DNA from 2 places in the Paraburkholderia sp. GAS42 genome. Region 1 is predicted to be linked to the other one. Evidence: predicted binding sites of a transcription regulator. Region 1 holds the regulator's gene; the other holds the start of a gene.
What was found. Region 1 encodes FNR, which switches genes on or off when oxygen is low (the NO sensors DNR and NnrR bind a similar motif). Its sites were predicted from a motif close to TTGATNNNNATCAA; they were not measured.

Region 1 (3,378 bases):
CTGCACGGACGACAGTCCGGACCGGCGGCCGGCCGCTTCGGGCGAGGCGACCGGTATCGGCGGAACGATGACGTTCAGCGTCGCTGGCGCCCCCCCCCGGCGGACGAAACTTGCCTGCCACGACCTGCGACCCTTACGGGGCCGCGCTCGCGCCGATCGGCGGCTCAGCCTCCGGGTCGAAGCGCACGAGCAGGACTGGCAGGCTCGTCAGCCGGACCAGCGATTCGGCGACGCTGCCCATCAGCATCCGCCGCCAGCCCCGGCGGCCGTGCGTGCCGATGACGACCAGTTCGGCCTCGCACTCGTCGGCCGTTCGCGAGAGCACGCTGGCGATGTCTTCGCCCCAGGCGTCGATCGCGCGGGCCACGCCCTGCACGTTGGCCTTTCGAAAGCATTCGTCTGCTTCGGCCAGCGCGGCGGTGGCCCGTTCGGACGCCTCGATGCTCGTGGGATCGTCGTCGAGGACCCCCTCCCCGACATCGACGAGTCGCGCCGCGTGTTCGACGACGCAAACGGCCGTTACCGTGGCATTCGTGACCTGCGCCAGCCTGATCGCTTCTTCGAGCGCAAGCCGCGCGCAGCCGCTGCCGTCGATCGCCGTGAAAATTCGCTTGTACATGACCGCCTCCGGGGCTTACGCCCGCTCATGTTGATGGCGCGACCGTCGCGGCCGCGTGCGAGGTTTCAGTGTGACCGCCAGTCACGGACGTAGACTTGACGCGGATCAAGCGTCGGGCGCTGTCCCGGCCGGGCGGGCAGATCCTGTACAGGCTACTCGCTGTTTCGCCTGGCACACCACGGGTAAAGCGGGCAAAATGAGGGGAGGTACAATCCGCGCCGCTCAGGCGAGGGCCTCAGACGAATTTCTCCCCTCTCCGCATTGACATCGCTCCACGTGGAAAGATCCCGGTCAGGCGAACCCGCATGGCAGTGCACAATAAGGCTCACAGCGCTCGCACGCAGCCGGAACGGCCGCGTATCGCCGCACTCGGGCAGCGACCCGGTGTGGTGGCTAGGGTTGTGTTCGTGCCGGGTGTCGCCGCCGCTGTCGGCACGCGTGCTGACCAACCATTCGGATGCGTCGTTTCGCGAAGCCTGCATGGCCGTCGCGCGCACTACTTCTTCGACAAGACCAGCGAATTCCAGTTGGCGCGAGACACGATTGAGAGAATCGCGCGCGAGCGTGTTGCTGGCGCCACTGAGTGAAGAGGAGCAGATCATGTCTGACGTTGCCGAATACCCTGTCGACGCGCCGCCTGCCCGCAACATCCCGGCGGTATCCCGCGCGCCCAACGCGGCAGGCGCCCACGCCGACGCGACACGTCCGGCGTCGCGCTGCTCCACCTGCGCGATGCGTTCTGTCTGCATGCCGCAGGGTCTCTCGCCGCTCGAATTGCTGCGGCTCGACGCGATCATCTGCTCGACACGCGTGGTGAAGCAGGGTGAAGCGCTCTACCGCACGGGCGATTCGTTCCAGAGCATCTATGCCGTGCGCGCGGGCTCGTTCAAGACGATCGTCATGCATCGCGATGGACGCGAGCAGGTCACCGGCTTCCATCTCGCGGGCGACGCGCTCGGACTCGACGGCGTCAGCACCGGCCACCACAGCTGCGATTCGATCGCGATCGAGGACAGCAATGTCTGCATCATTCCCTTCCACCTGCTCGAATCGCTTTGCCGGGAAGCCAAAGGCGTCCAGCAGCATGTGCACCGGATGATGAGCAGCGAGATCGTCCGGGAATCGGTGCTGATGATGCTGCTCGGCACGATGTCCGCCGAACAGCGCGTCGCCGCCTTCCTGCTGAACCTGTCCACCCGGCTGAAAGCACGCGGTTATTCGCCCGCCGAGTTCTATCTGCGCATGACGCGTGAGGAGATCGGCAGCTATCTCGGCATGAAGCTCGAAACCGTCAGCCGCATGTTCTCGAAGTTCCAGCGGGAAGGTCTGGTGGAGACACGTGGCAAGCAGATTCACATTCTCGATCTGGACGGACTGGCGCGGGTATGAAGTCGATCGGGGACCGGGCCGCCGGGCCGGTTCCCTCCGATGCCGGAACTCACAGCGAGGCGCTTTCAGCGCCGTGCTTCCTGATGCGACCTTAACGGACCGTCAACACCGCGGCGCCTGTCAGCCGTCCTTCGCGCAGGTCGGCAAGCGCCTGGTTGGCGTCACCGAGCGGATAGCGCGTCGTTTCGATCTCGAGACGCGTCTCGCCGGCGAGTCGCATGAAGGCGACGCCATCTTCGCGTGTCAGGTTGGCGACCGATACGACCCGCCGCTCGCCCCACAGAAACGCATACGGAAACGACGGGATGTCGCTCATGTGAATTCCGCCGCACACCACGATGCCGCCCTTCGCCACCGCCTTTAGCGCAAGCGGTACAAGCGCGCCGACCGGCGCGAACAGAAGCGCGGCGTCGAGCGGCTCGGGCGGCGTGTCGTCGCTAGTGCCGGCCCATGTTGCGCCATGGCTGAGCGCGAGTTGCTGTGCGGCCGTATCGCCTCGCCGCGTGAACGCATAGATTGTCCGCCCCTGGTGCCGCGCAACCTGCGCGACGATGTGGGCCGCCGCGCCGAATCCGTAGATGCCGATGCGCTGCGCGTCGCCGGCCATGCTCAAGGTTCGGTAGCCGATCAGGCCGGCGCATAGCAGCGGCGCGGCTTCCACGTCGGAATACTGAGGCGGCAGGTGAAAGCAGTAACGGCTATCGGCGACCGTACGCTCCGCGTAGCCGCCGTCGATCGTGTAACCGGTAAATCCCGGCTCATCGCACAGATTTTCGCGGTGAGCGAGGCAATAGCGGCAATGTCCGCAGGTTCGCCCGACCCACGGCACGCCCACACGGTCGCCGACGGCGAATCCCGTGACATCGGCGCCGGGCGCGGCGACTGTGCCGACGATCTCGTGCCCGGGAATGACAGGCCGCTTCGGATCGGTCAATTCCCGGTCGACGACATGCAGATCGGTCCTGCAAATCCCGCAAGCGCGAATGTCGATCAACAATTGTCCGGCGGCCGGTGCGGGATCCGGCACCTGCATGTCGCGTAGCAGACTCGAGCTGCCGTCGAACACCATCGCGCGCATCGCTTGCCTCCCAGATTGATCTCCAGTCGACGCCGGGAAGGCCGGGGCGAACCGGTTATCGCCGCGCCGATGACGACCGCTGCTTACGTGGCGCGTCACTCACAGAACCGGAAGTAGCCGCTACGTAACAGCACCGGCTTGCCATCGACTTCCTTCAACATCCGCTCGGCCGCGTGCTCGATGGCCGCCCGGTGCGCCTCGAACGCGGCGAGCAGGTCATCCTCGCGTAGCGACGCCGCGCCGAAATGATCTTCGAGTGCCTCGGCGGTGATCGCGCACTGGACACGCTTGC
Region 2 (3,378 bases), on a different contig from region 1:
TCGAGTTCGGAACTGAGCGCAGGGAGGTCGAACAGGCGTCGATCGAAGAGATTTCGATCGAACGCTTCGAGATGGCCGATGTAGAACACGATCCGGTGACGTTCACGGATCGGACGCTCGTAAAGAAACTCGGGTTTGACGACGGCAAACAACGCGTCGGTGACGCGGCGGGCTTCGATGAGTCGATGGACGAGCGGGTGCTGCAGTGCGGGATCGCGATTCATTGCGCCGGGTCTCCTTGGAGGGCACGGTACGGAAACTGTACCTGCTTGCAGAAGGCATGCCAAACCGCAATGATATCCGCCATTTTGCGGCCGCGCTCTTGCGCGCGGCCCGGAGCGACCGAGGCGGCGGCCGCGTGCGCTGACTAGAGCTGACGCAGCCCGTCAAAATCGACGATGCGGATGAATTTGCCCTGCGTGTCGATCAGGCCGCGCTTTTGAAATCTTGACAGCGTACGGCTGACCGTTTCGAGCGTGATGCCAAGATAGCTGCCCATTTCCTCACGCGTCATGCGCAGATTGAATTCGTTTGACGAATATCCACGCTGCGCATTGCGTTCGGACACATCCACCAGGAAAGCGGCCACGCGCTCGTCGGCACTCTGCGAGCCGAGCACCATCATCTGCTTCGCCTCGCGCACGATCTGATCGCCCATCAGTTTGTGCAGCCGGTCCTGCATCGAACCGATTTCGCGGCACAGACGTTTGAGCGCCGGATACGGGACGATACATACCGAGCTGTCCTCAAGCGCGACCGCGCTGCACGCGTGGTGGTCGGTGCTGATGCCGTCGAGGCCAAGCGGCTCGCCTGCGAGTTTCAGCCCGGTTACCTGTTCGCGGCCGAGACGGTGTGCCATCACCGTTTTCAGCGCGCCCGACCGGACGGCGTACAGGTTATCGAACGGGTCGCCGGTCCGATAGAGCGCTTCGCCACGTCGCACCGTGCGTGCATTGCAAATGAGCGCCTCGAGCTTTGGCAGATCTTCGGCGCGCAGGCCTTGCGGCATGCAAAGCTGCCGCATCGAGCACGTCGAACAGCGGGCCGCATCGCGCCCGGCGCGCACGGACGGGACAGCGCGGGCGGACCGATGCGCGGCAGACTGGGAAAGCGCGACGGGAGTGAGCATGTTCGGAAGGCCGGGAAAGTGATGATGTCCTGATTGTCCCACCGGCCTCTGCATGGCCTGAGTGACAAAAGGACGCGTGGGCGTCTTGTCTGAAAATGTCAGGCGGCGCTGGCTTTTTCTGGCGACGGTTGCTCGTCTCCGACTGCGGAAGGCACCAGCAAGACAGGCACCTTTGCCTGCCGTACGCAGCGTTCCGCGACGCTGCCGAGAATCAGCCGCTGAAAGCCGCGCCGGCCGTGCGTGCCCATCACGAGCAGATCCGCGTTGAACGCGGCGGCGGCCTTGAGCACCAGCACGGAAACATCCTCGAGCGACGAGGCTTCGCCCGTCGCGACGGCGCCTTGTACGCCGGCGTCACGCATGAGCTGCAGTAATTCCGCGTCGAGTTCCTTGCCCTGTGCGATCAGACTGTTGCGCAGGATCGACGGGTCATAGCCGGGCGCGTCGAAATACATGGGCGAGTTCTCGACGGCGTAGAACGCCTGCAAGACTGCACCGTTCGACTTCGCGAGATCGAGCGCAGCGTGGAACGCACGGCGCGACGTTTCGCTGCCGTCGACCGCAACCAGGATACGTGAGTACATGAGACCTCCGCAACAGAGGGGTCGACGCACGATGCGGAACGACCCGGGAGAAAGGGCACTTCGAGAACACTACGAGCGCACTTGATTAAAGCCTGAGATTAAATGATCACCTAAAACCGCAGACATTTCCTTGATGTAAATCAAGTCGTAAGGTCGGGGTACTTGACCGCAAGGAAGCAGCGGAGCCATACCGGGCGAGGCTTTCAGCCGCCACACGGCTTGCCGTCTATCAGAATCAGGCGGGCACGGCGCAAAGTTTGCCTTACAATCATGCTCTATTCAGACAAGCTGCGGCATCGATGATGAACGAGCGGAAATCCTCGGGGTTGCCCGAAAAGATCTACGGCGACATCCTGAACCAGATCCTGGAAGGCGAGTACAAGGAGGGCGAGCGGTTGCCCACCGAGCACGCGCTGGCGGAGCGCTTCGAGACATCGCGCCCGACGGTGCGGGAAGCGCTCGCGCGTCTGCGTGCCGACGGCATCATTGTCACGCGGCACGGTTCGGGAACCACGGTCGCGCGCCGGCCCGATCCGGACGTGCGCCGCTTCGCGCCGCTCGAAACGCTCTCGGACATCCGTCGCTGCTACGAATTTCGCATCGTCACGGAGGCGGGCGCTGCGGCGCTGGCCGCGCAGCAGGCCGAAGCCGACGATGTCGCGGCGATCCAGCATGCATGGGATGAACTCGAACGCATCATCGAAACACAGGGCATTGGCGCAAAAGACGACTTCGCATTCCATCTGGCAGTCGCGCGGGCGTCGAAGAACCAGTTTTTCATCACCGTGATGTCGTTCATCGAAGAGCAGATCGTGTTCAGCATGAACCTGTCCCGCAATCTGTCGCTCGTGAAAACGCTGGAGCGGCAGCGTCTCGTGCAGCGCGAACATCTTGCCGTGCTGGAGGCGATCCGCAGCAAGGACTCCGCCGCCGCTGGCCAGGCCATGCGCGCTCACCTCGAAAACGCACTCAACCGGATGTTCGGGTCGTGAGCGGCGAATAAACGCCGCCCCGTCCGCAACCGTCCGCAACCGTCCGCAACCCGGCCTGTACGCCGGGCCGCAACCCGCACGCATCAAGCTGCGGCAGCCATCGGCCCGAATAGCGCGGCCCGCGTCTGCGGGCTGACCGCGATCTCCAGCGCCACCGCATTTTCCACGCCGATCCGCAGCGGCGGCCCGAGCCGTCGCAGTTCGATGCCCGTCTTGCGCAGCAGGCGCTCGATCGGCGTCGTCGTCACCGTGACGTAGCGCGTGATGCCCATCCGGTCGGCGAATGTCACGAGTTCGTGGATCGCGTGCATCGTCAGATCGGCAAAGCCAAACGTTTGCTCTTCGCCGCCGGTCTCGACGACAAAGCGGCTCAGTTCCCAGATATGCCGCCCGACCGGCGCTGCGTCGCCATGCAGCAGTTGCGGGAACGTGTCCTTCAGCATGTTCGGGCCTTCGGTCGTCATCAGGCGCCAGCAGCCGCGCACGGCGCCCGCCTTGTCCTGTATCAGCATGTAATGCGGGCCGAGTGCGTCATAGCCGTCGATCTCCATCCCCGCGATCGTCGGAATGTCCCATCCAAGCCGCCCATGAAACACACGGGCGCGCAGCCGGTACATCTCGTTGATGTGATCGTTGTCAAATTCTTGACGCAGGCCAATCCGGATAGCTGCTT

Region 2: a site for FNR is predicted at 1,844-1,857, ahead of P3T16_RS07605 (universal stress protein). Genes of this name have one in related genera too.

What each region holds. Positions count from the first base shown of each region.
Region 1 covers NZ_JBNDML010000015.1:27,242-30,619, forward strand. Annotated here, with positions in the region: gene P3T16_RS21660 (universal stress protein) at 134-619, opposite strand; gene P3T16_RS21665 (hypothetical protein) at 925-1,206, shown strand; gene fnr (fumarate/nitrate reduction transcriptional regulator Fnr) at 1,220-2,008, shown strand; gene P3T16_RS21675 (zinc-dependent alcohol dehydrogenase family protein) at 2,100-3,086, opposite strand; gene P3T16_RS21680 (DUF1488 domain-containing protein) at 3,182-3,378, opposite strand, start outside.
Region 2 covers NZ_JBNDML010000004.1:59,159-62,536, forward strand. Annotated here, with positions in the region: gene P3T16_RS07595 (SUMF1/EgtB/PvdO family nonheme iron enzyme) at 1-224, opposite strand, end outside; gene P3T16_RS07600 (helix-turn-helix domain-containing protein) at 368-1,129, opposite strand; gene P3T16_RS07605 (universal stress protein) at 1,228-1,713, opposite strand; gene P3T16_RS07610 (FadR/GntR family transcriptional regulator) at 2,016-2,705, shown strand; gene P3T16_RS07615 (acyl-homoserine-lactone synthase) at 2,789-3,378, opposite strand, start outside.